2 regions of the Shewanella sp. SM21 genome follow, and region 1 is predicted to be linked to the other one. Evidence: predicted binding sites of a transcription regulator. Region 1 holds the regulator's gene; the other holds the start of a gene.
The links. The regulator LexA, encoded in region 1, represses DNA repair genes until DNA is damaged. The targets are predictions, from matches to a motif close to TACTGTATNNNNATACAGTA.

Region 1 (12,110 bases):
TCTGGGCTATAAGTTGTTGATAGTGGTGCGTAGAAGGTCCAACCAAAGTTAGGTCCGCCACCTTCCATAAACAGCGAACTGAGAAGAATAGTAAAGGCGAAGGGGAGTATCCAAAAACTCCAGTTATTCATCCGTGGCAGCGCCATATCTGGCGCCCCTATCATCATCGGGATCAGCCAGTTAGCTAGCCCTGTAAAGGCCGGCATTACCGCGCCGAATACCATGATCAACCCATGAACAGTTGTCATTTGGTTGAAAAAGTTGGGCTCGACCAATTGTAATCCAGGTTGAAAGAGTTCAGCGCGGATCACCATGGCCATAGCGCCACCGGTTAAGAACATAATGAAGCTGAACCATAAATACAAAGTACCTATGTCTTTATGGTTGGTGGTTAGCAGCCAGCGCATGATGCCCTTTGGCGCACCATGATGATGGTCATCATGGGCTGCGGTTTGATCTTGAGTCGTAGTGCTCATCATTATCCCCTACTGTCCATGACTTGCGATATCAGCAGGTTGCACTGTATCGCCGGTATTGTTACCCCAAGCATTGCGTTCATAGGTAATGACTGCTGCAAGTTGCTGTGGGCTAAGCTGTTTGCCAAATGCCTGCATAGCCGTGCCCGTTTTGCCGTGCATCACAATATCGATGTGATTGGCGACTGGTCCAATGGCGATAGCACTACCCACTAGCGCGGGGAAGGCGGGTGGTATTCCTGCACCTGTCACTTGATGGCAGGCAGCACAGAAGGTCGCGTAGACAGTTTCACCTTCGGCCATGAGGGCGTCATGGCTGAGTGTGGGGAGGCTTGCGGGATCGACTGCAGCTGAGACGTCTTTTGCAGGAGCGGGTGTCGGGGTTGTACTGCTTGGTACCGCGGCGGATGTTTGTGCAGAATTGCCGTTCATGTACTCGTTGACGTCTTTGGCTTGCACTGCATCGCCAGTATTATTGCCCCAAGCATTACGCTCGTAGGTAGTCACTGCCGCGATTTCTTGTGCAGTCAATTGTTTACTAAACGCTTGCATGGCTGTACCCGTTTTACCGTTGAGCACAATTTCAAGGTGGCCGCTGAGCGGTCCCGTTGCAATCGGGCTACCTTTAAGGGGCGGAAATACGCCTTGCAATCCTTCGCCATTGGGCTGGTGGCAGGCTGCGCAGTGCCCGAGGTAAACTTGTTCGCCTAGAGTCATCAACTCTTCTTTACTTAGGGTTTGTGATAAAGCGGCTTGAGCGGCTTCAGCCGCAGCACCTGCGGCTTGTTTTTGCTCTGTGACCCAAGCCTCAAACTCGGCTTCGGGTAAGGCTTGTACTACGATAGGCATAAAACCATGGTCTTTACCGCAGAGTTCGGCGCATTGACCACGATAAATGCCGGGTTTGTCGATGCGAGTCCAGGCCTCATTGATAAATCCAGGGTTGGCATCTTTCTTAATGGCAAAGGCGGGTACCCACCAAGAATGGATGACATCCTCTGAAGTCATCAGAAAGCGGATTTTGCGGTTTATCGGTAGAACGAGCGGTTTATCGACTTCCAATAGATAGTTTTCACCCTTGGTTTCGGTGCCTTCGATTTGTGCTCTGGGTGTTGTCAGTATGCTATAAAAATCAATATCTTGATCGAAATAGCTGTAATGCCATTTCCATTGGGACCCCGTCACTTTTACGGTGAGATCGGCGTTACTGGGATCTTCCATTGCGATTAAAGTTTTTGTCGCTGGAATCGCCATTAAGATCAAAATGATAAATGGCAGAATCGTCCAAGCGATTTCAACTTTAGTGCTTTCGTGAAAGTGGGACGCGACAGCGCCTTTGGATTTTCTGTGGTTGATCATGGCGTAAATCATGACGCCAAAGACCACTAGGCCTATTGCGCAGCAGATATACAAGATGGTCATGTGCAAGTGATAAACCTTGCCACTGATCTCGGTCACGCCAGGGGTCATGTTGAACCGCATGTCTGCGGCGGTCAACGGTGGTGCGAAAAGCACCACGAGTAAACAATACAACAATTGCTTCACAAGACTTCTCCTCTGCCAATTGCGAATAGCAACTACAAAGAAGAGCAACACAGTAAGTCTCAACTCTATGCAAACTCTTCAGTTCCCAAAAAAGCTTTTTTGACTTCAACGTGCGTTGGCGGCTGTTACTTTTAATCAAGTATTGTTACTGCTGGTAATTAGCCACGCTGGCACATACTGCTGAAATAAATCTGTTCTCTATTTTTAGTGGCGCTTCGAGTTCGATAAATACTCGATTCATTGACCACGGAAGGTGATATATCATCACCGACTTAACCAACCATACTTGCTGTTTAAATATTGATCAAGATCACTTATTTATCTAATTATCTGAAAAATTGCCAAAAAAAAGCCTCACATTCATAGGTGAGGCGGCTTTCAAGGTAAAAAATTAAATGAATATTTAGTGTACAGCGCTAAAAAAAGATTGCTGACCGAAGAGATTGCCTTGCTCAATACGTACGTCTGCATGTAAGTGACTGTTTACGTCTTCAAGCACTATGCCCATAGCTCGGGCACTTTTAGCCACGATTTGTAGGCGTCGATTATCCCGCGCATCTAATGATTGAGTCCAAGTAATGACTGCACTGGACGTACCACTTGTCAGGGCTTTTTCCATCGCCCACAGGGTTTCGACTTCATCTTTAGCATGTACCAGCAAAACTCTATCCATACGCACACCTGCACTGGCGAGCATTTGCTTGTAGCCAATACTTGGTGGGTTGATGAGCACTAACCAACGGCCCTGTTGGCTTAACTGAGCGAGTTGTGCACTCAGATGAATTAATTCTTGGCGACCTTGAGTCTTAGTTGGCATACAGGCGATAGGCGCATGGTGCCAGTCATAGTCGGCATCACGGACTTCATCGAGCCACAAGCCCGGATGGCGGGGGGCATTGCCAAGTAGTTTATTCATAGCCAATCTCCATTACGGATCACACCGACGGCGAGTCCTTCAATTGTTAAACTTTGGAAGCCTAAATCCACTTTAATCGGGGAGTAATCTTCATTTTCGGCATGTAGATAGACTACATTACCTTTTTTTTCGAAACGTTTAACAGTGACATCGTCATCGACTCTAGCGACAACCACTTGACCATTTCTAGCTTGTTCTACTTTATGAACTGCCAGCAAATCACCTTCGAGAATACCGATATTTTTCATGCTGTCGCCCTTTACTCGCAGTAAAAAATCGGCGGCGGGATGAAACATGCTTGGGTCGACTTGGTAGTACTGTTCAACATGTTCTTGGGCGAGGATAGGTTCACCCGCGGCCACTTGGCCGATGAGCGGTAAACCTGTTTCAGTCAAATCTTCGATTTCCGCAGGCAGACGAATGCCTCGAGATGTGCCTGGCATGATCTCAATGCAGCCCTTTTTTGCCAACGCTTTAAGATGTTCTTCAGCCGCATTGGCGCTCTTAAAACCTAAACGGGTTGCGATTTCTGCCCGAGTGGGTGGCATGCCAGTATCGGCAATATTTCGTTTAATTAGCTCTAAAATTTCAGCTTGGCGTGGCGTCAAAGGTCTCATGGTGTTTCCTGTTTTTCTATACAGTTACTGTTAGTATATACAGTATTATTTGCAGCGCAAGTATTAACCACTTTTTAGCTATGTTGGAGAGAATTAGCGAATATTGCCCATAGTCTGGTATTCTATCGGGCTAGTAAACGCACTTAATTGCATAAGAATAATGCCTAAACACGACTCTCTTTGGTTGAAATCATTACGTTGGATCCAAAAACACTTAGTGCACACTATTGTGGTGCCTCAGGATCCCTTTGCCGATCTGAATCTGGATGCTTCCAGACCCCTTGTTTATGTGATGAAAACAGAATCCCTCAGTGACATCGCTGCTTTGAGCGAAATAACGGCTAAGTTAGGCTTACCAAGCCCTTATGAGCCTCTAGTGGCTAATGGTGTGACTGCGCCTCGGGTTGTCTGTCTTCAAGGACGTAAGCCACTGTTTGGCGAACGTGCTGGTAATGAGCCTTTCCTCGAATGCTTTATGCGTTTGTTAGCCGTGCATAAGGAACGTCCTGAATTGGATATTCAACTGGTGCCCGTGAGCTTGTATTGGGGTCGCACGCCAGGGAAAGAAGACGACACTATGAAGGCGGCCGTATTTGAGCGGGAAAACCCGACTTGGTTGCGCAAGTGCTTGATGATTCTGTTCTTAGGTCGACATAACTTCGTGCAGTTTTCGAATGCCGTATCCCTGCGTTACATGGCTGACGAACATGGCACCGACATGGGGATTGCCCATAAGTTAGCACGGGTTGCGCGCGTGCATTTCCGTCGTCAACGTAAGGTAATGACAGGGCCTGTGCTGCCAAACCGCCAAGCACTGTTTCATTCGTTACTCAAATCTGAGTCGCTGCGCAAAGCGATTCAAGAAGAAGCCGCCAGTAAAAAGATTTCTGAGACCCAAGCGCGCGAGACGGCTATTGAGTATCTCGATGAAATCGCTGCCGATTACTCAGACAGTTTAGTGCGTATTGCCGAGCGTTTTTTAACTTGGCTGTGGAACAAGCTTTACAGCGGGATCAACATTAAAGGCGCCGAGCAAGTTCGGCAGTTACACCACGATGGCCACGAGATTGTTTATGTGCCTTGCCATCGCAGCCACATGGATTACCTGCTGTTATCGTATATTTTGTATTATCAAGGCATGGTTCCGCCGCACATTGCTGCCGGCATTAACCTCAATTTCTGGCCCGCGGGACCTATGTTCCGTCGCGGTGGTGCCTTCTTTATCCGCCGTAGTTTTAATGGCAATAAGCTGTACACCGCAGTATTTCGTGAGTATTTAGATCAGCTGTTTGCTAAAGGTTATTCGGTGGAATACTTCTCCGAAGGTGGCCGTTCACGTACTGGCCGTCTGTTGGCGCCGAAAACTGGCATGATCGCCATGACGATGAACAGTGTGCTGCGCGGTATCGAGCGTCCAGTCACGCTAGTGCCTGTGTATTTAGGCTATGACCATGTGATGGAAGTGGCGACGTATCATAAAGAGTTAAGTGGTAAGAAAAAGAAAAAAGAATCTGTGTGGCAGGTGTTTGGTGCGATTCGCAAACTTGGTAATTTCGGCCAAGGTTATGTGAACTTTGGCGAGCCGATTACTCTGCAAAACTTCTTAAATGAGCGCGCGCCAAACTGGCGTACTGAGTTGGCCGATGATCCCGAGCAGAAACCAAGTTGGTTAACGCCAGCGGTAAACGTGCTGGCTAATCGGGTGATGACGCGTATCAATGATGCCGCAGCCGCGAGTTCTGTGACTTTGACTAGCTTAGTTTTACTGGCGACAGATCAAAACGCCTTAGAACGTAGTCTGCTGGAGCGTCAGCTTGATTTGTATCTGACCCTACTCAAAAAAGTGCCTTACACTTCTTATACATCTGTTGCCGAAGGTGATGGTAAGCATTTAGTGCAGCAAGGTTTAGAGCTGAACAAGTTTGTTGTTAGTGCCGATCCTTTAGGGGAAATAGTGTCTATTGAAGCGAGTCAGGCTGTGTCTATGACTTACTATCGTAACAATATCATTCACTTATTTATTGTTCCTTCATTAATTGCGAGTTGTTTAACCCATAATGAACAGATCCTGCGCCAGCAAGTGGTTTCAATCGTTGCCGATTTTTATCCACTGCTAAAAGCCGAACTCTTCATGGGAATTAAAGACTTACCAGCCTATGTTGAGCAAGTGCTGGATTTCCTGATTGGGCAAGATTTAGTGGTTGAGACTGATACCTTAACTGTCGTGCCTGAGCACTCAAGCCAATTATTGTTGTTAGCCAGTTCAGTGAGTGAAACTCTGCAACGCTACGCTATTATTTTCAATCTGTTAGCGAACAGACCTAAAATGGAGCGCTCAGAACTTGAGTCTGAGAGCCATTTACTCGCCCAGCGTTTAGGGGCTTTACATGGTATTACCGCGCCTGAGTTCTACGATAAAAAACTCTACGGTACTTTGAGCGTGAAGCTTAAAGAATTGGGATATCTGGCGGATAGTGAAGATAAGTCCAATATCAATCGCATACGAGATCAGGCCAATAGCTTATTACGTCCGTCAGTGAGACAAACGATAGTGGCGAGTGTCACCGCGGAGCACACAGTTTAATGGCAAATCATATGAATGCGGCTAAGCATAAGCCCGCAGGTAAGTCCTTGCTCGGTGGTGCCATGATTATTGCTGGCACGACCGTAGGTGCTGGGATGTTTTCTCTGCCGGTGGTCGGTGCAGGTATGTGGTTTGGCTATTCGATTTTGATGTTATTGGGCATTTGGTTTTGCATGTTGATGTCGGGTTTATTGTTGCTCGAAACCAATTTACATTTCGAACCCGGTGCTAGCTTCGATACCTTAAGCAAGCAAACTCTTGGGCAGTTTTGGCGGATAGTGAACGGCGTTTCTATCGCTTTCGTGTTGTATATTTTGACCTATGCCTATATCAGCGGCGGTGGTTCGATTGTGAATCACAGCTTGCAGGGCATGGGAATTGAGTTACCGCAAAGCGTGGCAGGGCTGGTGTTCGCCATAGTATTAGCGAGCATAGTGTTGATCAGTACTAAAGCCGTGGATCGGATTACCACGATTATGCTCGGCGGTATGATCATTACCTTCTTCCTCGCGATCGGCAATTTATTGATCGAAATTGATGTGACTAAGTTGCTCGAACCCGATGGTAATAACCGTTTTTCACCTTATCTGTGGGCGGCGCTGCCCTTTGGTCTCGCCAGCTTCGGCTACCATGGTAACGTTCCCAGCTTAGTGAAGTATTACGGCAAAGATTCCTCCACCATTATCAAGGCGATTTTCGTCGGCACCTTTATCGCGCTGGTGATTTATGCCTGTTGGTTAGTGGCGACTATGGGTAATATTCCCCGCAGCCAGTTTATCGACATTATTGCCCAAGGCGGCAATATGGGGGTGTTGGTGGGCGCTTTGTCTGAGGTGATGGCGAGTAGCTGGTTAAACAGTATGTTGACCCTGTTTGCTAACTTAGCTGTGGCTTCATCTTTCTTAGGGGTGACCTTAGGTCTGTTCGATTATCTTGCTGATTTGTTTGGTTTTGATGATTCACGCTCTGGCCGAATGAAAACCGCGTTAGTGACCTTTGTGCCGCCAACGATTTTAGGATTACTGTTTCCCGACGGCTTCTTAGTGGCGATTGGCTTTGCGGCATTAGCGGCAACTGTGTGGGCGGTAATCGTCCCGGCGCTGATGGCCTATAAATCGCGGCAGTTGTTCCCCGATAGCACAGGTTTTAGAGTGATAGGCGGTACACCGCTGATTATTCTTGTGGTGTTATTTGGCATAGTCACAGGTGCATGTCATCTGCTCGCGATGGCAAATTTACTGCCGCAATATTCCTAATTTGTTGTGATGATTTAAGCCCTCTATGTGAGGGCTTTTTTGTCTTTAGTGGTTGAGTTTTGTCTTGCAGATCTTTTTAACCTGAATACTGGACAGAAATACAAACTCAGGCTTAACTCGAATGATTGTTAAGACAAAGGAGCCGATAATGAAAATGACTCAGTACGCACAAGGACATGCATGTTGGGTTGAACTTGCAAGCCATGATTGGCAGGGAGCAACAGTATTTTACCAAGCGTTATTTGGTTGGAACGCGGTTGAAATGCCCATCCCTGAAGGTCACTTTTCGCTATTTAATTTAGCGGGAGATGACTTAGGCGCCATGTATCAAATCCCTGAGTCAGAAGCACATATCCCCAGCCACTGGCGTATCTACTTTGCCGTCGATGATATCGATGCCAGCATTGCAGCGATTCAAGCGGCGGGCGGCCAAGTGCACATGGGGCCGCATATTGTGGGTGATGCGGGCGTGATGGCGCAGGTCAGCGATCCTGAAGGCGCACGTTTTGCCTTATGGCAAGCGAAGAACCACATTGGTGCTCGCAGTCAGGGTGAACTCAATACCCTTTGCTGGGTCGAGCTGGCTTGCAAAGAGCCGCGTACTGAAGAAGCCTTTTACTGCAAAATCTTCCCTTGGACCAACATGCCGAGTGACATGCCTGACATTGAATACTCAGAATGGCAGCTTGATGGTCAATCCATCGGCGGTATGATGACGATAATGCCCGAATGGGGTGATATTTCTCCCCATTGGTTGCTTTATTTTGCAGTAGCGGATTGCGATGCGTTTGCTGAGAAGGCCCAAGCCTTAGGTGCGCAAGTGTGCATTCCGCCTAGTGATATCCCTGATGTGGGACGATTTTCTGTCATTGCTGACGCCCAAGGCGCTACCTTTGCGGTGATCAAGCTTAATCAGATGTGACTGGCATATTAAGGACTGTCATTAAGGTTAAAAACGGCGACGCTAAATCGCCGTTTTTATTTGTCTAACTATTTGTTTAATTAGCGTTATCAATCATGATTGTTTCAGGGCAGGAGCCTTTTGAGGCCTTATTGGCTTTGGCGAGTAGGCTAGGTAAGGAGTCAGAAGTTTTAATGACTTCGGGCAAGTTAATGCGGATTTCACTCAGTAATCCCTTGCCACATTCAAGACTCATTTTAGTGTGAGCGCCTTGACCGAAGCTGCTATCAAAACTTTGGTTTAACTCACTTTTACTGACACTCTTACCTATGTTGTCATGAATAAATTTTTGTACCCATGCCGAGGCATTGACCGCTTGGGTCAGCTGGGTTGCCAATAAAAAGTACTCGTTAGGGTCTTGGCTACGGCAAGTGCCGTGTTTCCACCATTCGTGGCGTTCTAAACAGGTGCCATATTGGGCGCTTGGCATGACTTCTTCTAAATTTTTGCGCACCGATGGATTCAGTTCAAACTCCGGATAAGTACAGAAATCATTCGGTTGCAGTTTGACTGTGCTGCAATAGCCATATCGCGTGCCGCATTGTTGTTTATTCGGCCACAGTCCGTGCAGGCTGAAGTGTTGCCATTGGCTCGATTCTGGCGTTTGGCTGAGGGCGCGGCATTCGGCTTTACGGCGGCCATAGAGTTCACAAAAGGTGCTTTGCCAGCTTAATGCGAGCACGTTAGCATCGAATTCGCCACCGATTTGACATTGATTCCCTTGGCGTTTCTCTGGGGTACCATGCTCTTTAAGGCTATCTCGGCTTTTTGCTTTGATGTCCGATGCCGTGGTTGTTTGCGCCGGTTCCGCCGCCGTTGCAGGTGTTGATAAATTACTGCCAGCAACATTAGATAGATATTGACCACAATCGCCGCTGATCCAACGCATGGGAGACTTCACCGCATTGGTGCGCACTCTTAGCCAATCAGGTTTAGCGCTATTGCCGAGGATTTCAAGTACAGGGTAGCGCTCACCAATATTGCTCTGCCATTGATCTGGATTCGTCTGCTTATTTTTCGATTGAAATAGCTCACAGCGTTTGTCGGCAACGAATTCACCGGTTGCGGGTGCGGCAAAGGCGGGGGCTGTAATGATGAGCGCAGAGCATAAACCGAATGCGGCAAGTAATGCGCGTGATGGGGTTTTAAGGGAAAGTGCTTGCGGCCATATCTGGCTGATGGTTAAACAAAATGACTTGGTCATGTGATGGGATCCTTCCTGCGGCAGTGAATTGAGTCAATTCTGTGTGGCACTGAGTCAATGGTACACATAAGCGCTATAAACTTAGAGGCTTATTTTACTCAGAGTGGTGTATGGCACTGTTGCAAAATTAGATTTTTAATCTGATTGAATGAAAAAATCCCCTCAAATGTCAATGGGTTGAGGGGATTTTATCGGTGTTCTAGCGCCGTAAACTCAATTACGCCGCATTTTTCTTTAATTTACGCGAGTAAATCAGTAAATAAAGTGCGGGTAGTACAAACAGTGACAATAATGGGGCAGTAACCATACCACCGACCATAGGTGCGGCAATTTTTTGCATCACATCGTTACCCGATCCTGCACCCCACATAATGGGGAGTAGGCCGAAGAAGATGGTTGCTACTGTCATGGCTTTGGGGCGAATACGCATAACAGCACCTTCAATTAAAGCTTCTTTGAGATCGGTAACTGTATGGTAGTTATTCTTCTCTTGCCTGTGCTTAATGGCATTATTAAGGTAAATCAGCATGATTACCCCAAACTCCGCGGCAACGCCCGCCAAAGCAATCATACCGACTGCGACGGCGACTGAGATGTTGTAATCCAGTAGATACAATAGCCAAGTGCTGCCGACCAGCGCGAAGGGGAGGCTGAGCATGATAATACTCGCCTGCAAAGTAGAGCCAAATGTCATCATCAACAGGATGAATATCACACCTAAGGCCATAGGGATCACTTGCTTCAGTTTTGCATCTACCCGTTGCATATATTCATACTGGCCTGCGAAGGTATAGCTGTAGCGCGGGGGCACTTTAAGTTCGGTAGTTAATGCTTGCTTGGCAGTAGTAATGTATTCGCCGATAGACGTGCCTTCAATATCTATAAACACCCAAGAGATTAAGCGACCATTTTCACTGGTGAGCATAGGTGCGCCATCGGTGATTTCGATATCCGCTAAATTTCGCAGTGGTAGATAATTTCCCGATTTAGTGATCACAGGGAGTTCGCGTAGCTTCTCAATATTATCGCGTAGCTCACGGGGATAACGTAGGTTGATGGGATAACGCTCAGCCCCTTGTACCGATTCACCAATATCCATACCGCCAATGGCGTAACGCACTACATCTTGAATATCCTGCAATGACATACCGTAACGTGCGGCCACATCGAGTTTGGGGGTGATATCGATATAACGCCCACCGCCACTGCGTTCGGCATAGGCCGACTTAGTGTGTGGCACTCTACTGAGGATGGCCTCTATTTCTGCCCCTAGACTTTGCAGCTCATTCACATCGGCTCCGGTGATCTTGATGCCAACGGGGGTTTTTATCCCAGTCGAGAGCATATCGATACGGGTTTTGATGGGTTGCACCCAAGCATTGGTGAGTCCTGGCACTTTCACCGTTTGTTGCAGTTGAGCGATGATGCCATCTAAGGTCATGCCCTCGCGCCATTCTTCATGGGGTTTAAGCATGATGGTGGTTTCGAGCATAGTTAACGGTGCGGGATCGGTCGCAGTCTCGGCGCGGCCCACCTTACCAAATACGCGGGCGACTTCGGGGACGGTTTTGATCAAACGATCGGTTTGCTGTAACACTTCGGCGGCTTTGCCCGCACTGAGTCCTGGTAACGCGGTTGGCATGTAGAGTAAATCGCCTTCTTCTAACTCGGGCATAAACTCACTGCCCATGCGCGTCATCGGATACCAAGCGCTGACTAAGGCAATCAATGCTAATCCTAGGGTGATTTTAGGAAACCTAAGTACCAGATTAAGCGAGGGCTTATATAAAGCGATCAGCACGCGACTGATGGGATTTTTATGCTCACTCGGAATTTTTCCCCGAATAAAATAGCCCATTAAGACTGGCACTAATGTGATTGCTAATAATGCGGAAGCGGCCATAGCAAAGGATTTGGTATAGGCCAGCGGTGCAAATAAACGGCCTTCCTGCGCTTCGAGTGCGAACACAGGCACAAAGCTTAAGGTGATAATAATCAATGAGAAAAATAACGCAGGGCCGACTTCAATCGACGCTTCGGTGACGATTCGCCAATGTTCTTTAGTATCGGGTTCTCGGTTGTGTTCTGTGTGAAACTTTTCCAAATGTTTGTGCAGGTTTTCAATCATCACAATTGCGCCGTCCACCACTGCGCCTATGGCAATCGCGATACCCCCAAGACTCATAATGTTGGCATTCACCCCCATCTTATTCATTACGATAAAGGCAATCAGGATTGAAAGCGGCAGGGTAATGATGGCGACTAAGGTTGAGCGTGCGTGCAGTAAAAACAGCAGGCAGACCAACCCTACCACTAGCATTTCTTCGACGACCTTGCTGAATAAATTATCAACGGAATTAAGGATTAATTGGGATCTGTCATAGGTGGGGATGATTTCTACACCATCGGGTAAACCTGCTTTCAGTTCTTCAAGCTTAGCTTTTACGGCATCAATCGTGGATAAAGCATTTTCGCCGTAACGCATCACAATAATGCCGCCTACGACTTCACCTTCACCGTCAAGTTCGGCTATACCGCGGCGTGAGGCCGG
Region 2 (12,110 bases), on a different contig from region 1:
GGCGGCGTATTAACCCGCGCAGGCCACACTGAAGCTGGCTGTGATTTAGCCCGTCTTGCGGGACTTGAGCCATCGGGCGTTATCGTTGAGATTTTGAACGAAGACGGCACTATGGCACGTCGCCCAGATTTAGAGATCTTCTCCGAGTTGCATGGCATCAAAATCGGCACTATTGCGGCTTTAATCGAGTATCGCAACACCAAAGAAACCACGGTTGTGCGTGAAGCTAAATGCAAACTACCGACCCGTTTCGGCGAGTTCGACATGGTGACCTTCAGAGACACTATCGACAATCAACTGCACTTTGCCTTAGTCAAAGGTGAGGTGAAAGAAGATTGTTTGGTGCGCGTGCATTTGCAAAATACCTTCAACGATTTACTCCACTCAGAGCGCGATCAGCAACGCAGCTGGCCACTCGAAAAGGCGATGGAGCGTATTTCTGCAGAAGGTGGTGTATTGGTTTTACTCGGGAATCAAGAACATCCCTGTGAAATCCTTTCTAGGGTGAAAGCCTTTGAAGCTGAAGATCAAGGCCAAGCGCCTGCTTCTGCAAAATGGCAGGGGACGTCGCGCCGTGTGGGTGTTGGCTCGCAAATTCTCGCCAGCCTTGGTGTGACTAAGATGCGTCTGCTCAGTTCGCCTAAACGCTACCACTCACTTTCAGGCTTTGGCCTTGAAGTGACTGAGTATGTGGCGGACTGAAACCCAAAGTTACACTGAAGTAAAATTAACAATTTCTGATAATTTGCATAGGGCTCTGGGCAATTGGCTGTGATATCATGTCGCCACTTTTCGCCCCGAGCTGGGTGCTTTAGCTAAATTAGGTAAGATAATGAACGTAGTTCAAGGTAATATCGAAGCGAAAAATGCCAAAGTTGCGATTGTAATTTCGCGTTTCAACAGCTTTTTAGTTGAGAGCTTGCTTGAAGGTGCACTTGACACGCTGAAACGTTTTGGCCAAGTCAGCGACGACAATATCACTGTTGTCCGTGTACCAGGTGCGGTTGAGTTGCCGCTAGCTGCGCGTCGCGTAGCTGCCAGTGGTAAATTCGACGGTATTATCGCATTAGGTGCGGTGATCCGTGGTGGTACTCCTCATTTTGATTTTGTTGCAGGCGAATGTAATAAAGGTCTAGCTCAAGTTGCTTTAGAATTTGATCTGCCTGTTGCTTTCGGTGTTTTGACCACTGATACCATTGAACAAGCGATTGAACGTTCAGGTACCAAAGCGGGTAACAAAGGCGGCGAAGCTGCTTTAAGCCTGCTTGAAATGGTCAATGTTCTGCAAGAACTTGAACAACAGTTGTTATAGTAGGAAAAATAATGAAGCCTTCTGAGCGCCGCAAGGCCCGCCGTTTAGCCGTTCAAGCCATCTATTCATGGCAACTAAGCGGGAATAATATTGCCGATGTCGAGCATGAGTTTTTAACTGAACAAAGTCTCGACGGTGTTGATGTAGCTTATTTTCGTGAGCTATTTTCAGGCGTTGCAACGAAGAAAACCCAATTGGATGAGCTGATCATCCCGCATCTGGAACGCCCGATTGATGAAGTGTCTCCAGTAGAGAAAGCCATAGTTCGTTTAGCGACCTATGAGCTGACTTTCCGTAAAGATGTGCCATACAAGGTCGCGATTAACGAAGCGATTGAGTTGGCAAAAGCTTTCGGTGCGGACGAGAGTCATAAGTTTGTGAACGGACTGCTCGACAAACTGGTTGCACGCAAGTAATAAAGACAAACGGTATCTTAGGATACCGTTTTTCATTGCTAACAAAGGTGGCCGATGTAAGTCGTGCCAAACTGTACAGTGAAAGAATTCCAATTAATTGAATGTTATTTTAGCAACCGCGGCCCCACTCGCCGTGATGTGAAGCTTGGCATCGGTGACGATTGCGCTTTAGTGCAACCTGCAGAAAACAAGTCGATCGCTATCTCCTGTGATACCTTAGTTGAAAATGTCCATTTCTTCCCCGATATGCCTCCCGCTGCCTTAGGTTACAAAGCTTTAGCGGTAAATTTATCTGATCTGGCTGCCATGGGCGCTGAACCCGCGTGGATGACGCTTGCCTTAACACTACCCGAAGTCGATGAGACTTGGCTAAGTGGTTTTAGTGAAGGTTTATTTGAAGCGGCCGATTACTATGGCATCGCCTTAATTGGCGGCGATACGACTCGTGGTCCACGGGCTATTAACATCACAGTGCACGGCCAAGTCCCACAGGGTAAGGCACTCACGCGTCATGGTGCTAAAGCGGGTGATTGGATTTATGTCACGGGCACGCTCGGAGATTCGGCCTTAGGTCTGGATATCATTCGCGGCGCGCAACAGGCCAGAGCCGAGCATAAAGAATTCCTGATTAATCGCCATTATCGTCCAACACCAAGAGTCTTAGCGGGTCAAGCTTTGCGTTCGCTTGCCTCCAGTGCAATCGATCTTTCCGACGGGTTTATCTCGGATATCGGTCATGTGCTTAAGGCTTCGGCAGTTGGTGCTGTGGTGGATGTTAATTGCATCCCGCTTTCACGCGCGATGCAAGATACCGTCAGCGAGGAGCATGCCTTAGGTTATGCGCTTACGGGGGGCGAAGATTATGAACTGCTGTTCACCGTTCCTGAAGCGCAAAAAGGTGCGCTTGAGACAGCGTTGAGCCATGCAGGAGCAAAGTTTGTTCGCGTTGGACAAATTTGTGCAGGTAGTAAGCTCAAGTTGCAACTTAATGGTGAGCCGTTTACGCCGCCGTATCACGGTTTCGAGCACTTTTAAGCGAAGAGCATGTTAATGAAATGGTTGTCAAAGGATCAGGTGCTAACGCGCCTGTCATTAAAAAATCCTGTCCACTTTTTGGCACTCGGTTTCGGTAGCGGGCTCGCCGCTAAAGCGCCTGGCACCTTCGGTACTTTGGCCGCAGTTCCCCTCTATTTATTGATGGCGCCATTACCGCTCACTTGGTATATCGGCTTAACCTTATTGAGCGCATTTGCGGGATTTTATATCTGCGGTAAAGCCGCTCAAGATATGGGTGTTCACGATCACGGTGCGATTGTGTGGGATGAAGTGGTTGGGCTACTGATCACTATGATAGCGGCACCAGCAGGTTGGGGTTGGTTGTTAGTCGGCTTTGGTCTATTTCGCTTTTTCGACATCATCAAGCCTTGGCCTATTCGATGGCTCGATGCCAAAGTTCATGGTGGCTTTGGCATTATGATTGACGATGTCTTAGCGGGCGTGTTTTCGTTTATTTGTCTGCAAGGGCTAGTCTGGTGTGTTAGCTAACATTATCGCTAACCTAACATGATAGTTAACCTGACATGTTAGTTAGCATGACCAACAACTAATTCTTAGCTTTGATATAGCCCCTTAGCTTGTGATATAGAGTGTGTAGATTCAAGCGGTTAGCGATCTCATTCGTTATCTGATTCATACTACTATTGCAGCAGTTCCCTTGCGTTCGCGAGGGTATTGCTGGTGATAGTATCGCCACCTAACAGTCTTGCAAGCTCTTGGATACGCTGCTCACGATCGAGCGATTTCATTGTGGTCTCAGTACTGCCTGCCTTATTAAATTTATCGACAAACATGTGTTGATGACCATTGCCCGCAACTTGCGGCAAGTGAGTCACGCACAGTACTTGGGTCGATTCCCCTAAGCTGCGTAACATGCGGCCCACCACTGCTGCGGTGGGGCCGGAAATCCCGACATCCACCTCATCGAAAATTAATGTCGGTGTGGCAACTTTCTTCGCGGTAATCACTTGGATCCCTAGCCCTATCCGTGAGAGCTCACCGCCAGACGCGACTTTCGAAATCGGTTGCAAAGGTTGGCCAGGGTTAGTGGTTACCATAAATTCGATATTGTCACTGCCATTGGCTGACATTTGCTCGGGGTGGAAATTGACTTCGATCGTAAATTTACCCTTAGGCATATTCAGTTCGTGGATTGACTGAGTCACCAGTTTGTCGAGTTCTTTAGCATAGCGGGCACGGCTTTGGCTGAGCTTTTGCGCATTGCTAAGATAAGCGGCTCTACTTGCCTCGACTTGAATCTGAATTTCTTCAAGTTTACTTTCATCACTGTCTAAGGTGCTTAGCTCAGCCTTTAATGCTAAATGATGCTCGGCCAGTTTATTCGGGCTAACATGATGCTTACGCGCCAGTTGCATGGCTTTTGATAGCCGTTCTTCTAAATAGGCAAAGTGGGTTGGATCGAGTTCAAGTTTACTCAAATAGTGCTGTAATTCGCCTGCACTTTCTTGCACTTGGATTAAGGCATCATTGAGCATAGTGTTGATATTGCTTAATGCGGGATCGTAGCTTTGCAGATCTTCGGCGAGGGAAACGACTCGGTTGAGTAGCGACTCTATATTGTTCTCTTCGCCCTCTGTGAGTATATCTAAGCTCGCCTGACAGGTATCAATCAACTCAGTGCCATTAGCCAGACGTTTGTGCTCTTGCTCAATCTCATCGAACTCATCAACTTTAAGATCAAACTCATCGAGTTCTTCTACTTGATATTGCACTAATTGCTTACGGGCAATACGTTCATGCTGGGAGGCTTCGAGTTGTTTTAGATCGGCCTCAATTTGCTTGCAGCGTTGAAAGCTAGCGGCAACCGTATCTATAAGCAATCTGTGGTTGGCATAACTGTCGAGCAGGGTGAGTTGATGTTCACTTTTTAACATTGCATGGTGCGCATGTTGACCGTGAATACCGATAAGCAACTGACCCAGTAATTTTAGCTGCGTCAGCGGCACTGGATTCCCATTGATGTAGGCGCGTGAACGGCCATCGCTACCAATAGTCCGACGTAGAATGCACTCATCATCGAGTTCAAGATCGTTATCTTCTAACCAACGTTTCGCCAGTGGAATATCATCCAAGGAAAAGCGGGCGCTGACCTCGGTTTTATTGGCTCCGGGACGAACACTGCTGGCATCGGCGCGATTGCCTAGGCATAGGCCTAGCGCATCGATGGCAATCGATTTACCCGCACCGGTTTCACCTGTGATGCTGGTCATACCGGGGCGAAAATCCAGTTCTAAAAAACGGACGATAGCGAAGTTATTAATGCTGAGTTGGCAAAGCATAGTGAATTCCTGTCGAAAAACATACCAAACCACTGTATTGATAAACAGTATATACTGATTTTATATACAGTAAAGTGGCTTGGGTGAAAAATCGACATTATCGACAGTAAATATTTTTAATTAACTGATTATCCATAGGTTCTTACTAAGCTTTCTAAGATAGGTAAACTGAAGAAAGTGACTAAGGTGCCAAATAGAATGCCTTGAGCACTGGTTGAAGCCTGAGTGTTATAACGCTGGGCGAGTAAGTACACGCTAGCCGCGGTGGGCAGTGCGCTCAAGATCACGCCCATGATCAGGTAGTCACCACTTACTCCAAAACGGTTAAGCATAAAGTAGACGAGTGCAGGTTGGATAGCTAACTTGAAGAGGTTGATAAGGCTCAGTTCGATAAAATTCTTGGGGCTAAATACGCTGCTATCTTTCTGGTAGCGCATCGCTTTGGCGAGTACCATGCCGATAGCAAATAGGGCGCAGGGGCTTGAGGTATTGCCTATTTGCTGGATCATTAGCGCCAGCCCAGAGGGCAGTTTTATCTCTAGCGCTGAAATGCCGACGCCAATCAAGCTACCAATAACGATAGGGTTTTTACCGACCGCCATCATCATTATGACTAAGGCGTGGTGTTGTCTTTGGGTGTTAGTGGCCAGTTCCATCGAGACTAAGGCGACGGCAAACATCAGCACGGATAATAAGCTGGCAATCGCGGCGGCAACTAAGGCACTTTGCTGCTGCGGGAATAAGATGATAAGCAGTGGAATACCAATAAATGCCGTATTACCAAAGGTGGCATTGAGGGCTCGAATAGCGGCAACCGCATGCTGTTTAGGGTTAGCAAGCAGCGAGAGCCCAAGGCAGACAAGATAAGTAATCACCATAGCCGTGCTGTAGCCCGCAATGAATCCCCATTGCAAAATTTCATCAATCGGCTGCTGGGCGAGGGCGATAAGCATGATCGCAGGGAACGCAATATAGTACACATACTGGTTTAGCACTTGATCCGTATTGACGGGCAAGAGTTTTAATTTTTGCACTAGTGTGCCGAGCAACATGATCCCGAAGACGGCAAACAGAGGGGTTAAAATGGTCATTTCCCTCACTCATCCTTACGATTAAATTTGAATAAACTCAGCCACCACCGTTATTTCTACTATCACTATGATTTTGGGTGGGCGCTTGCCTTTTTTATGTCACGTTAGAACCAGAACTAGCGCCAGCGCAGTAAAACTCGCCACAAAATAACATATCATTTCAGTCTAAGGCTATTGCGCTATGGTCGTATAAGTGGATTAATTGATGTTTAAAACACAATGACTTAGCGTACTCTGTGATTGTTGATGACTTTATATAGTGCCTAAAGTGGGCAGCTAGAACAGAATTAGGACATGCAATGAGTGATGATTTAAGCGCTGAACTACAACTTGTCTATCTTTTTGTGCATTTAGTCAATGCGGGCAGTTTTTCGCAGGCGGCGAAAGAGCTCGATATGCCCATCGCCACTGTGAGCCGCAAGTTAGCGAAGTTGGAAGAGAAGCTCGATAAACAGCTTTTTATGCGCAGTACCCGCAAGTTGCGACTGACAGAGGAAGGGCTGGCGCTCTTTCAACGTTACCAGAGCGTGGTTGCTCAATTCGATGAGCTGAGTGGGTTAGGCAGCGATAAACCCGAGGGAACCTTACGCATCGCCGCGCCGATTTCGATTATTTCCATCGTGTTTATTCAAGCATTGAATGAGTTTGGCCGTTTGTATCCTGATATCCGTTTGCACATTTCCCAGAGTAATGAGTTAGTCGATTTGATCGATAAAGGCATAGATGTGGCGATTGTTGGCGGGGCTCAGCCTGATTCTTCTTGGGTGTCGAGTACCTTAGGCGAGCTCGACTATTGCCTGTTTGCCACGCCAGAATACTTGGCTCAGGCACCTAAACTTGAGCATCCCGATGATCTTGAAGCCCATCAACTGATAAAAGTCTGGCCGCTGTTTAATTGGCATTTAAAGCATCCAAGCGGCGAGTCTTTTTATTTTAATGGCCCGACTAAGCTCACCCTCACGGACTTACACGGAGCGATTCAGGCTACTTTAGGCCATGGCGGGATCTTGTATGGTCCTGAACTATTTGTAAAACAGCAGATTAAAGAGGGGAAACTTAAAGTATTACTGCCGGAATGGATTGGCGAACAGAGGCGAATTTCGATTTTATATCATCAGCGCAGCCAGCAGCCGCTAAAGGTAAGAGTCTTTATTGAGTTTATGCAGTCAAAGGCGCCAGAGTTATTTTCTATGCGTTGATTTATTGAGGAGAACTGATTTTTAGCGTCTTTTAGGTTTTACGGTGTTTTTGCTCATAGTGTTTTGAGTTTGTTTTGCATCTTGCAGGCTGGAGCGTGTCGCGGGCAGTATGCCGAGTTCTAAGAAGTATCCCACTAAACGCCGCAGTTCGAATAAAGAACCGATACGCTGTTGATCTTTGATGGTCAGTTTCCAACTGTCGGTGCGTCCTTCGCTATTGGTTAAGATAAATCCTTGATAAACAATCTTTCTCATTGGAATAACTCAATCTTTATTGATGCTATTTATAGCAACTGGATATCTTTGACGGGATTCGTTGGTGAGGGTGTAAAACGATGATCCCTTTCTTATTCTGCATGGATAATAGGTGCTTGAGTAACCCCAAGCACCTCATCAGTTAAGCGACGCTGATACCGATATTTGATACGCCAGCTTCGATAATGTCTTTGCGTAAGCCTTTGACCAGTTCCGCTGTGATCTTCGGATTTTCTTCAATAATTTCCAGCAGAGAATTTTGTAATTCTTTCTCTTCTTCCATGACTTCATGGGCGAAAACGAAATCATCTAATGCTTCATCCACCAAATCGACATCGCTGATCGCTTCGATGTAGTTAGCCACTGTGCTGGATGATAATTTGCTGATATTGACTATGTCTTCTTCAATTTTGCCTTGAATTGCACCTAGTAAGGTCGATATTGCGACCACTGCGTCCATAGCAGGATAGACGCCATAGGCTTCAAAATCAGCAGGATCTGGGGTGTTATCTTCCAAGCGTTGCAGATGCACATCGACATTGAATTTCAGCTTGGAGTCGTACTGGGATTGCCACAATAGTTCTAATGCGGTACTCAACACAGTAGGATCGCCAAACTCACAGACTTCGGAAAACAGTTGATAGTTGGGCAACATACGTTGGCAAAGTGCTGTGGCAAAGAGTTGTTTTTGTGGCAGTGTTAACGCCTTAAGACGTTTAAAGAAGCCCGTTTTTTTGGTCATCTGTTATTTCCGCTGATAGCTGTGATATCACTTGATTTGCCGCAGATTCTACCTTAGTTAACTCATCAAGTAACTCTAGTATTTCGGGTTCGAGATCTTCAACCGATGTTTCACGTTTTAGTGCCGATTCAATTTCTTGGCATAACCTTTGTGTGGTGGGCACGCCGCAGTAGCAGCTCGCACCATGCAGCTTATGGATAGTACTGAGCATGACAGGGTGATCGTTTTGACTTAGCGCCGTTTGAACCGTCGCCACGGTTTGCGGTAATGAGTCGAGCAACATTCTAAGCATATCTAAGGCGAGATCGGCCTTGTGATTGGCTTGGGTTAAGCATAAATCCCAGTTCAGCGTATGCAGGTCAAAATGGGTGAACTTAGGTCGAGTGATCCAGCGATGAATAATATCTTTGAGCGCCGCTTCATCAATAGGTTTAGGCAAATATCCGTCCATACCACTGCCTAAAATCAGTTCGCGTTCTTCGGCAATGGCATGGGCTGTCACGGCAATTATCGGCGTGTTGCGGTTCATCGAGCCTTGGCGAATTTGCTTCGTGGCACTAATGCCATCTGTGCCAGGCATTTGAATATCCATAAAAATCAAGTCGAAGGTGCGAGTCTTCGCCTGTTTAACTGCTTCATCACCGCTGTTGACGGCAACCACTGTCGTCACTAATTCGCTGAGTAAAGTATCAATCAGTTTTAAGTTGGCAAAGTTATCATCTACCGCGAGCACAGTTAAAGATTGGCGCGCAACCGGCGTTGATATTGTCGCAGGGGCTATGATGTCGTACTCCATCGGTGGATAGAGTAAGTTGCGCGCAAGCTGATGCTCACTGACTGGCAGAGACAACACCACATCGGCATTCGGGCGAATAAATTGGGTTAAGGCATCCTGTTCTTGGCAATCGTATAGCACTATAAGGCAATCTGTTTTGGTCTTCGCTAAGTTTAGTGTACTCACCAGTTGTGCTGAATCGCTAAACCCATGGCAACTCAAGAGAACATAGTCGTATGGCGCTTCAGTCGTGGTGAGCGTAGTCAACAAGCTTGGGATATGCTGATGATGGGTGACTTTTGTATCCCATTGATTCAATTGGCGGCTTAATACTGCGTGGGTGAGTATTCGCGGTTCGTAAAACAGTATAGTTTTGTCTTTGAGTTTTTCGAGCGGCAGTGAGTCACCGATTTGGAATTGACCTAAGCCGAGCGGCAAACTGAACCAGAAGTTTGAGCCTTTTTCTGGGGATGAAGTAAAGCCGATTTGGCCGCCCATTTGATTCACTAAACGCTTAGTGATCACTAAACCTAAGCCGGTGCCACCAAAGCGACGCGAAATCGACGAGTCTGCTTGGCCAAAGGCTTGGAATAAAAAGTCCTGCTGGCTTTCATCGATGCCGATACCTGTGTCGACCACATCACAGCGCAGTACCACTTGTTCATCCGATTGGCTCTGCAGTTCGATTTTGACCATCACGCTGCCAGAGTCAGTGAATTTAATCGCGTTACCAACCAAGTTATTGATGATTTGGCATACGCGCATGGCATCGCCATTGACATTGTCGGGCACGTTGGGGGCGATATCGACGACGAGTTCTAGGCCTTTGGCCTGAGCGCTGCCGGAGATCAAGGTAATCGTATCGCTTATGGTTTCCCTAAGGCCGAAGGGCATGTTTTCTAACACCATTTTACCGGCTTCGAGTTTAGAAAAGTCGAGAATGTCGTTGATGATACCCAGCAGGTTAGTGGCGCTGCGTTCTATGGTCTTGATGTAATCGACTTGGCTCGAATGCAATGGTGTTTTGACTAATTGCCGCGCAAAACCGATAACACCATTGAGCGGCGTACGTAACTCGTGGGACATATTCGCTAAGAATTCAGATTTAATTCGGCTGGCTTCTAGGGCGCGTTTTTTAGCTAAATCCAGCTCGACGTTTTGGATTTCAATCTGCTCTAAGGTTTCCCGCAGATCAGACGTAGCTTGGTCGATATTTTGCTGCATCTCATCATGGTATTCCGATAGCGACCCCGCCATGGCATTGATACCGCGTTTGAGTAAGTCCAGCTCACCAATCAAGTTGCCATCTAAGCGGGCGTCTAATTTACCTTCACGGATTTTAGCGACGACGCGCACCATTTCAGTAATGGGCTGAGTGACGTTTTTCACTAGCCGGAAAGTAAATAGCAGGTTTAACTGCACGCCGATCAACACGATAATAAAGGCGGCGACTGCGGCTCTATGTTGCTCTAACAAGGCGCGTTCTTTATTGATTATTATCGAGATATAACCTAAAAGATGACCATCATCTGTCTGGATATCGTAATTAGCGGGAGCAGCACTGGGGCCTGTGGCAAAAATGGGCGTCCGTAAAATAAGGCTGTCGTCCACATGTTCAATTTCGGTTTTATGCAGCGTGTTGAGGGCTTCTTTGTAGCGCATAATCTCAAAGTCTTTGTGATAGTGGGAGGTCACAAAGAGTTGATTATTGGCATCGAAAATCGCGATGGATTTTACTAAGGTGGATTTGTTGAGCTGCGCCGCCGCGAGTAAGCGTTTGGTCGCTTCGCGATCATTCGCCACTAAGCCGATTTCACTGGCAATCGACAGCGGCTCGATAATATTGCTGCCCTGTTCGACGAGCGTATCTTCAAGCTCATAAAAACGATTTATGGTAAAGTAGCTGCCCAGAAGGATACCGACCAAGATTGTTGGCGCGAGTGCCAGCACAAGAACCCAAGAACGTAGGCTGTATTTGGTCATGTTGTTGACAGGGTTCATAGCAGCGGCGGTGTTTCCTGTGACAGAGACTAAGATAATTTTATAAGACTGCCAGAAAGAGGGCGGTCTTTGCCAGTATTTTATTGATTTAGAGGCCGAAATGGCGCAATTTTTTAAAGCAAAACCAAATAGTTCCAAACAGTTGTCGGCTAAGTTATCGCTGAGCGTAGAACAGCTCGATCACTTAGGTGCTGGTATAGCACAACATCAAGGTAAAGTCGTGTTTATCCCTGGCGCTTTGCCCGATGAAACCGTGACGGTACAGCTCACCGAGCAAAAGAAAAATTATGCCCGTGCCAAGTTGATTAAAGTCGATTCATCAAGTCCTGAGCGCGTCGAGCCCGAGTGTCCACACTACCACACCTGCGGCGGCTGCGACTTACAGCATATGTCATTATCGGGTCAGCGTGAGCATAAAGAAGCCGCGTTGCTGGATATTATGGCTAAGTTTGCTGGCACTGAAGGCGGTGCTTTATCGCCTGCACTCACGGGGGAAGGTTGGCATTATCGCCGCCGCGCCCGTCTTGCAACTTTATTTGATAAAAATACCAAGCACTTAAGTTTAGGCTTTCGCGCCGCCAGTAGCAGCAATGTGGTGCCTATCAGCCAGTGTCTGGTGTTAGCTAAGCCGTTATCGGACTTGATTGTCCCCTTTGCTAAGTTGCTGAACCAATTGTCAGCTAAAGCCAGCTTAGGTCATCTTGAGTTAATTGCCGCCGATAATGGTCATTTCGCTGTGCTGCGGATCACTAAGGCGTTAAACGATAAAGATCTCGCTAAGTTGTCAGCCTTTGCTGAGCAGCATCAGATCCATATTTGTCTGCAGGATAACGAAGGCCAATTCCAAGGCGTCGGCGCCGAGTTAGTGTTACCTGTTTATCAGCTGTTAGATGACAAAGCTGAGTCGGATGCGGTGAGTTTAAGCTTCACCCCAGGTAACTTTGTGCAAGTGAACGGACAGAT

Region 2: the regulator LexA is predicted to act here: its motif matches at 5,115-5,134, upstream of recN (DNA repair protein RecN).

What each region holds. Positions count from the first base shown of each region.
Region 1 covers NZ_JAKKRL010000005.1:80,560-92,669, reverse strand. Annotated here, with positions in the region: gene ctaD (cytochrome c oxidase subunit I) at 1-476, opposite strand, end outside; gene coxB (cytochrome c oxidase subunit II) at 486-2,021, opposite strand; gene L5L94_RS08070 (cell division inhibitor SulA) at 2,425-2,937, opposite strand; gene lexA (transcriptional repressor LexA) at 2,934-3,554, opposite strand; gene plsB (glycerol-3-phosphate 1-O-acyltransferase PlsB) at 3,715-6,138, shown strand; gene mtr (tryptophan permease) at 6,138-7,394, shown strand; gene L5L94_RS08050 (VOC family protein) at 7,543-8,316, shown strand; gene L5L94_RS08045 (ribonuclease T2) at 8,393-9,559, opposite strand; gene L5L94_RS08040 (efflux RND transporter permease subunit) at 9,777-12,110, opposite strand, start outside.
Region 2 covers NZ_JAKKRL010000004.1:52,415-64,524, forward strand. Annotated here, with positions in the region: gene ribBA (bifunctional 3,4-dihydroxy-2-butanone-4-phosphate synthase/GTP cyclohydrolase II) at 1-702, shown strand, start outside; gene ribE (6,7-dimethyl-8-ribityllumazine synthase) at 833-1,312, shown strand; gene nusB (transcription antitermination factor NusB) at 1,324-1,728, shown strand; gene thiL (thiamine-phosphate kinase) at 1,807-2,763, shown strand; gene L5L94_RS06390 (phosphatidylglycerophosphatase A) at 2,779-3,273, shown strand; gene recN (DNA repair protein RecN) at 3,426-5,084, opposite strand; gene L5L94_RS06400 (AEC family transporter) at 5,213-6,175, opposite strand; gene L5L94_RS06405 (LysR family transcriptional regulator) at 6,475-7,374, shown strand; gene L5L94_RS06410 (DUF3319 domain-containing protein) at 7,396-7,629, opposite strand; gene L5L94_RS06415 (YjaG family protein) at 7,772-8,371, opposite strand; gene barA (two-component sensor histidine kinase BarA) at 8,346-11,147, opposite strand; gene rlmD (23S rRNA (uracil(1939)-C(5))-methyltransferase RlmD) at 11,248-12,110, shown strand, end outside.